DNA from 2 places in the Paenibacillus sp. FSL P4-0184 genome. Region 2 is predicted to be linked to the other one. Evidence: riboswitches for the same ligand, from Rfam matches in the RefSeq annotation. Region 2 holds a riboswitch; the other holds the start of a gene.
The links. Region 2 has a riboswitch for cyclic di-AMP ahead of MKY52_RS06490 (hypothetical protein). Riboswitches for the same ligand answer to the same signal wherever they lie in the genome.
Positions count from the first base shown of each region.

Region 1: another riboswitch for cyclic di-AMP. It lies ahead of MKY52_RS14030 (TrkH family potassium uptake protein); the one in region 2 lies ahead of MKY52_RS06490 (hypothetical protein).

Region 1 covers NZ_JBBORN010000001.1:3,202,365-3,205,928, forward strand. Annotated here, with positions in the region: gene MKY52_RS14025 (CPBP family intramembrane glutamic endopeptidase) at 1-1,264, opposite strand, end outside; cyclic di-AMP (ydaO/yuaA leader) riboswitch at 1,579-1,760, shown strand; gene MKY52_RS14030 (TrkH family potassium uptake protein) at 1,895-3,190, shown strand; gene MKY52_RS14035 (potassium channel family protein) at 3,204-3,564, shown strand, end outside.
Region 2 covers NZ_JBBORN010000001.1:1,524,107-1,527,670, forward strand. Annotated here, with positions in the region: gene kdpA (potassium-transporting ATPase subunit KdpA) at 1-57, opposite strand, end outside; gene kdpF (K(+)-transporting ATPase subunit F) at 70-147, opposite strand; gene MKY52_RS06485 (hypothetical protein) at 274-690, opposite strand; cyclic di-AMP (ydaO/yuaA leader) riboswitch at 881-1,070, opposite strand; cyclic di-AMP (ydaO/yuaA leader) riboswitch at 1,491-1,656, shown strand; gene MKY52_RS06490 (hypothetical protein) at 1,790-2,281, shown strand; gene MKY52_RS06495 (hypothetical protein) at 2,298-2,807, shown strand; gene MKY52_RS06500 (hypothetical protein) at 2,847-3,299, shown strand; gene MKY52_RS06505 (hypothetical protein) at 3,449-3,564, opposite strand, start outside.

The DNA of each region.
Region 1 (3,564 bases), 1.7 Mb from region 2:
TGGGCAGCAGCCAAGCATATCTCATGTTGTAAGGAGATTGAGTAGCGTCAGTAGTGGACCAGTTCTGCAAGGTAAATGATAATACGATGAACATAAGAGTCTGCACCCCTAGCAGCACGAATGCCCAGACGTATCCAGCGCGGATACTATCCAAAACATATTTTCCATAGCCAGGCTCTTTAGCACGAGGCCATGGGTTCATCCCCTCTTCTTTTTTCCATAGGCCGTCCCCTCCAACTAAAGAAAAATAGAGCAGGGAGGACATTAGGAGGCTATATAAGGCATAAATGATGAACATAATGATGGAAGTTATCTGAGCCTCGAGTCCTTCGCTTGAGGATTCAGGGAGCATATTATAGGTGCTGATCATCATGATTACAAAATAAGCTGAGCTTAGGAATATTCCACGCTTAAAGGAGGTATGTTCTCTTCTAAGTATGCTGTAGATGAGTGCCAGAATTCCTAAAGCTAAAGTAGGCAAACCGTAGCCGAATAAAGTAAACTTTTCCGCGAGAGAGGTCTGGTCCTTTACATAGGAGGTATGCCAGGATGGAGCGGTGAATCCTGCTTTAAAGCTGGATACCTGTTCGCCAGTGAAATCGAAATAATAGTGTAGTAAGGATTCGCCGATCTGAACGGAACGATCTGTATACACGAGCCCGTAATTTCCCGTATTCGATTCAATTTGCAGCTTGGCGGGATTTACATCCCATTCCTGAAGCCAGGGACGGGCAAGATTTTCTTTTTGTGCAAGTGATAAGGTAGTACCCTTGTCCTCTTCTTTTGCACTGGTGGATACATTGTTTGGTAATCCGGTACCTGATCCTTCTGCACTTTGTTTGAAGGCGACAACTGCGCCAGTGTACATATTGAGGTCAACGGAGATCAGTGGCTCTTGTTCCTCTGAAGGACTAAGTGTTACACGAAAGATGTCAAAAGGATATCGTTGATCCAATTTCTTTTTTGTATAGTCCTCCAAAAGCTTCTCGCGGGACATATAACCATAAAAGGAAGAGTCCGTATCGTACAGTACATTCCACTGATCGGTTGGTGCTTTGGTGTAGTTCAGCTTTTGTTCTGCGAATGATATGGCTTTGTCGCTGGCTTCCGCCTTACTGATGACAGTAGTATCTTCCCCGGCAGGGCTATTTAGCACCGAGGGAGCAATCTGAAACATAATAAATAGAATAAGACCGATAATGCCCGAGATGATGAGCCTCTTGGAGAGGGCACGTTGCTGTAAGGGCTGGCCAACGGGATTCATGTAACGCCTCCTTGTAAACTGACAATGTTATGTTCCATTATAGTATTAGTGCCATGATAGTTACAAAAATCATCGTATATTCTTTTTATGGGTAATAGAGATATTATAGAATAGGTAACTGAATATATACCATGAATTTAAGGTGATTATTTCTTCATTTTTCATGAAAATCGATGCAATTGCAGGGAAAACACGGAAAAGTGATGAGAAAAGGCACTCCTAGTGGTACATCCTCTCCAAACCGCATTTTTCATATGAATCACCATTAATAGTGTCTTTGTGATTTATCGAAATAACATATATAATTTGTATGCAATTGTATATAGCCGAATTTCAGGTGAAAACGGGGGAACCATAAGAAGTAATGAAAAGATGATTATACGCCATAGGCGTTGTCTTTATTCATCAGGGGTGAATTTCGTTCTAGGAACGAATAGGGCAGCCTGCACAGTCCGAATCCGTCAGCTAACCTCGTAGGCTAATTTACTGCAGGAACCAAGGGTAGCATTGGTTTTCCAGTGCTTTTTTTGTTGGAATTCTTTAAATTTTGATAAGAGGGTGAGCGTAGTGGCTTCACAGTTTCGCAGGGTTTCTGAATCAAAGTTCCTGAAGCTCTCTCCGCCTCAGATTATGGTGCTTGGTTTTGCATCGATCATTCTGATTGGAGCCTTGCTGCTAATGCTTCCCATTTCGAGTACCAGCGGGAATGATGTTAGTTTTATTGATGCGTTGTTTACTGCAACATCGGCCACCTGTGTGACAGGACTTGTGGTGCTGGACACCGGGACGACATTCACCATTTTTGGGAAAACCGTAATTATGGTGCTTATCCAGGTGGGCGGCTTAGGGTTTATGACAATGGCGACCTTATTTGCCATGATGATGAAACGCAAAATTTCCTTGCGGGACAGACTGATCCTTCAGGAAGCAATGAACCAAGGCTCTATGGAGGGGATTGTTCGACTGATCCGGAGAGTACTTATTTATTCCTTGGTCATCGAAGGCTGTGCAGCGGTGCTTCTGTCCATACGCTGGGCGTTTGATATGCCACTTGGAAAGGCCATTTATTTTGGAATATTTCATGCGGTGTCTATGTTTAATAATGCTGGATTTGATATTTTCGGGGATTTCCGGAGTTTAACCGATTATGTATATGACCCGCTAGTGAACATCGTGGTGATGTTTCTGATTGTCTCTGGCGGTATTGGTTTTATTGTCATGTCGGATCTGGTGGAGTTTCGTGTCAAACGTAAATTATCTTTGCATAGCAAAGTTGTACTCTCCACCACTGCAGGGCTTATTCTTATCGGCGCTTTGGTTATTTTTATATTTGAATTTACGAATCAGCGCACACTGGGGAATTTAAATTTCGGCGGCAAAATATTATCGGCATTCTTTCAGTCCGTATCGCCCCGAACCGCTGGCGCCAACACGGTGGATATTGCCGGATTGCGGCAAGCCTCACAGTTCTTTATGGTTATTCTTATGTTTATTGGTGCATCTCCTGGATCAACAGGTGGCGGGGTCAAGACTACAACCTTTACGATTATGATTGGTGCAGTAATCGCGATGCTGCGCGGACGTGAAGATGTTGTACTGTTCCGTTATCGATTGGCGCAAGAGCGTATCTATAAAGCGTTGACGCTAACATTACTCGCTTTGCTATTGGTCCTCACGGTGTCGATGTTACTGTCCACAACAGAGGATAGTAATTTCTTAGCGATATTATTTGAGACGACCTCAGCTTTTGCCACAGTGGGACTAACCATGGGGCTGACACCTGAACTGTCTGTCTTCGGCAAGATTCTGATCTGTCTGACCATGTTTGCAGGTCGGCTAGGTCCATTAACATTAGTGTATGCGCTTGGACCTAAACAGGGTAAACCATTGTATAAGCACCCAGAAGGTAAAATAATTATTGGATAGGAGTTAATCCGAAATGAAAGCACAGCAATTTGTAGTAATCGGTTTAGGCCGCTTTGGCTCAAGCCTTGCACTTGAGCTGATGGAAATGGGCTACGAGGTGCTCGGCATTGATCACCATGAGGAGCGTGTGGAGGAAATGAGCGATCATCTGACGCATGCGGTAGTGGCTGATGCTACAGATGAAGGAATTATGCGCTCGCTCGGCGTACGGAACTTTGACTGTGGGATTGTAGCGATTGGCGACAATATGGAACGAAGTATTCTGGCGGCGATTTTGTTAAAAGAGATTGGAGTCAAGCAAGTGGTAGCCAAGGCGATCTCGATCCTTCATGGTCGTGCGTTGTCCAGGCTGGGCGTGGACCGGGTTATTTTTC
Region 2 (3,564 bases):
CGGCTTAACCAGCAAGATAAGAATTACGATTACAGCAACTATTTGCAAAATGCCCATGAATGCCCCTCCTTAAAATTTCTCCGGATGAATCAATGCGTAAACCAGATATACAAACAACAGTAGGGTAACAGCGATTACTAGAATCACAACTTATCCCTCCCTGTATCCTCAACTACACCTGCGCACCAGCGCATAAATCCATAAAACAACCCGTAAATTACAGCTAACGAAGCTACCATATACAGATCCATCATATCTCCCGCACTCCTTCTTTTATCCTTGATGAGGTGATTTATCGATTAGAAAATCAGCATCACCACTATGAGAATAGATTACATAACTTGCACCAAGTCTTTTATAGACCAATCTAGGATTTATTGAGCTTGTGATTACAAAAATCGGCTGTGTCGTCCAGGTGCGGCACATCTGAATGTAGCGGCAGCATAACGTAAAGCTGCTCTCGAACAGATATACCCGTCCTACCGGGAACGGCGGGCGAAACCAAGTATTCTGATGGCGGGTATCAACTAGAACGACTTGTTCAATCCCCATCTCTTCGAGTAGGGCCTTCTCAGGCAAGTTGTTGGTCAATCCGGCCATCTTAATGCCTCTGAATTTTAGAAGCTTAATAAAATGTTCGCCTGCCTTCGTTGGCGCACATACCAGTACATATTCATTCTGATCTGTCATCTCTTATTCTCCTCAAATGCTTTACTTGTAAGATCAGAGCTTGATCACCATGATCTTGAAAGAAAAGCTACCGCTAATGATGAATATAACGACCTCTTCGTGAGGTTTTCCATAAATGCTTTGCTTAAAAAAGCACAGCAAAAAGCCACAAAGGATTCTCCTCTGTGGCTCGCTAGCGGTCACATTGCACTCATCCTCTCTCCATACGCTTACGAGGTTAGCTGTCGGATTCGGGCGGTGAGAGTCGCCCTACCTGTATAGATGCGAGCTCACTCGCACCTTCTACAGGATTCACCCCATAACCGGCTTCCGACTCTCACATCGTCTGCCGATTGTTGGTTCCCCCGCTTTCCTTATCGGAAATTAAGCGGATCAAATATTCGATTGTTGTTGAAACAGGAGTAATCATACCCTTATGCAGGAAGAATTGTAAAACCTGATTGATGCCAAAATAATGCAAATTAAAAACTATTTTCGTATTGGATAGCGCTTACTTGATATCCAATCTCTCTATATCTCTTGTTTACTCGAGTTTTAATCCATTAGCGAAAAACGGGCATACCATGTGATTTTATTCACCACAAATGTAGAAATCTCAAAAAATCGCCTTTATAGGTAAGAAAACAAGAAGTCGAGATTAAGCGAGGAAGAAGCCCGATAACTCGCAATAAATACCTATTTGGTTCCCTTTTCCGTCGTAGTAGGCAGGATTTGGTTTAAATCGCGCTCAAAAGAACACTTTCTGTTTTTACAGAAACACCTTGAAAAGAGTATGATTCGGGTTGAATCTATTTCACAAAATACATTCAACGCTGAGTTCCTGTATTTGCAGGGAACGGGGGAACCATCAGGCCACATGGCCTACTTGGGGTGAATCCGAAGGAGACTGTTCAAGTCTCACATAGGTAGGGCGACTCTCACCGTCCGAATCCGACAGCTAACCTCGTAAGCGTAAAGAGAGAGACCCTTGATCCGCCACGCTTTGGCACAGGTGTGTGTATACCTGTATTCCAAAACCGCAGCAGAGGTCCTCCTCTTGCTGCGGTTTTTGCGTTACCTGATTCTATAAGGTGATAGCATGCTGGACGGGGTGAAAGGAATGAAACACTATTATTGGGGAACTCAGCAAGGGCTACTTGAGCCGATAAGTCTAAATTATGTTTGCTTTGGAGCGTTGTGGTTCGAAGAGGATCATCACAGAACTATTGTCGGCTATGCTTTTGGTCAGAAGCAGATTGAATCACTTCGCCATTTCAGCAGCCCATCTACCTGTGAATACTGTATGGACCGAACAATTATATACGAAATATATAAAAGTATCCGAGAAAAGCAACAGCTGCAGGATTGGTCAGCACACCAACGTTTTCCGTGGCTCACCGCTTTTAAGGAACCGTGGAAAGATGTTGCAGCCGGTTGGTACGTAATGAGATCCCGCAACACCTTTCCCTTACATTTATCCGTTATACGCAAACAGAAATTCAGACTATGGCTAGAGCATGCCGCAGTCTGTGAGAATGAAGCTGAAATGCTCGCCTGTATAGAGAAGGCTAATGACATTCACCATGTAGATCTTAAGCTTTTGGAAACCTAAGGAGGAGAAAACTGTCATGGACCAGCGAAGACTATCTCGCATAGAAGTATTCGTCTTTGATTCACCTGAGCCTATTCATTATGGAATGGAGGCTGATCAAGGCAGCCGTTATGGCATCCTGAAACTTACCTGTAAAGGAGGTAGCAGCTGGGGAGCATGTCTTATCTCTGCCAATACCAAAACCTTCGATCTTATTAAATGGAGTTCTTTTCTCAGAATGATATACCATTGCCGGCTAGAGGAAGCGATAGATAAAGTACGTACCCATGGTTCAGAGTGGGATCAGACTCAGTTTGAGCTAGTGCAAGGTGCTTTACAGGATTTAAAAGCCAAGCTGCAGGGTAAATCCTTGGCAGGGCACATTGAGCAAGGTCGTCTGTATAGAGCTGTCGCTGGTGGGAGAGATTCCAAAGGAGGGCGGCTATATTATAAACCATCCAGTGTTGCGCTTCAAAAACATAGTTATCCAGAACCTGATACCGCCGAGCTTATCAACAAATCCATTTCTTACTTTTCTATATTATAGGTTCATCCCATAAACAATTCTGAAAGGATCGTGTTTATCATGCCTGACCCCTTACCTGCCGAATCCCCCCGTAGAACTATATTTGCAGAGTGTGTTCAAAAGTGTACGAATGATATCTATATGCTCAGTTACATGTTGTTACAACAATCAGCAGAAGCTGAGAAGGTTACTATCCGTACCTTTAAAGAGCTTCATAAAATATTCCGTCAAAAAAGCTTCGACAGCCAGCTATTCTCTATCGAAGCTTACCGCTCTTGTATCCGACAATGCGCCGATTATTACGCACGCCGGTCTCTCCTGTCTGCCAAGGCATTGCCTTGGGAGGAACAACTCGTAAAAGTGATGTGGTATGGCCTAAAGCTATCTTTACCTCAAATAAGCATCATTCTGCAAAAGAGTGTTCCTGTACTAAAAGCGCAGCTTAGGCGTGTGCGGGAGCAACTGACTGCTCAAGTGGATTTGCTGCATAGTGGTAATCTATCCGTTGTCTAATCCCTCAAAAGGAAACGACATTTGAGTGTACGGAGGATATATTGGACTCAGGAGCCCTGGAGTCCGCAACTATCTTCCAAATAACTTTTACGATATATACACAAAAAAGAAAAAGCCACGGCATCTGCCGCGGCTTCCTTTCCCTACTATTACGCTTTGCTCTTACGCGCCTTACCGTACATCCACAATCCCGCAATCATCCCCACCATGGCAATCCCAGTCAATACACCCTGAGTGAAATCCATTAAAGTGGACCCATTGGTCG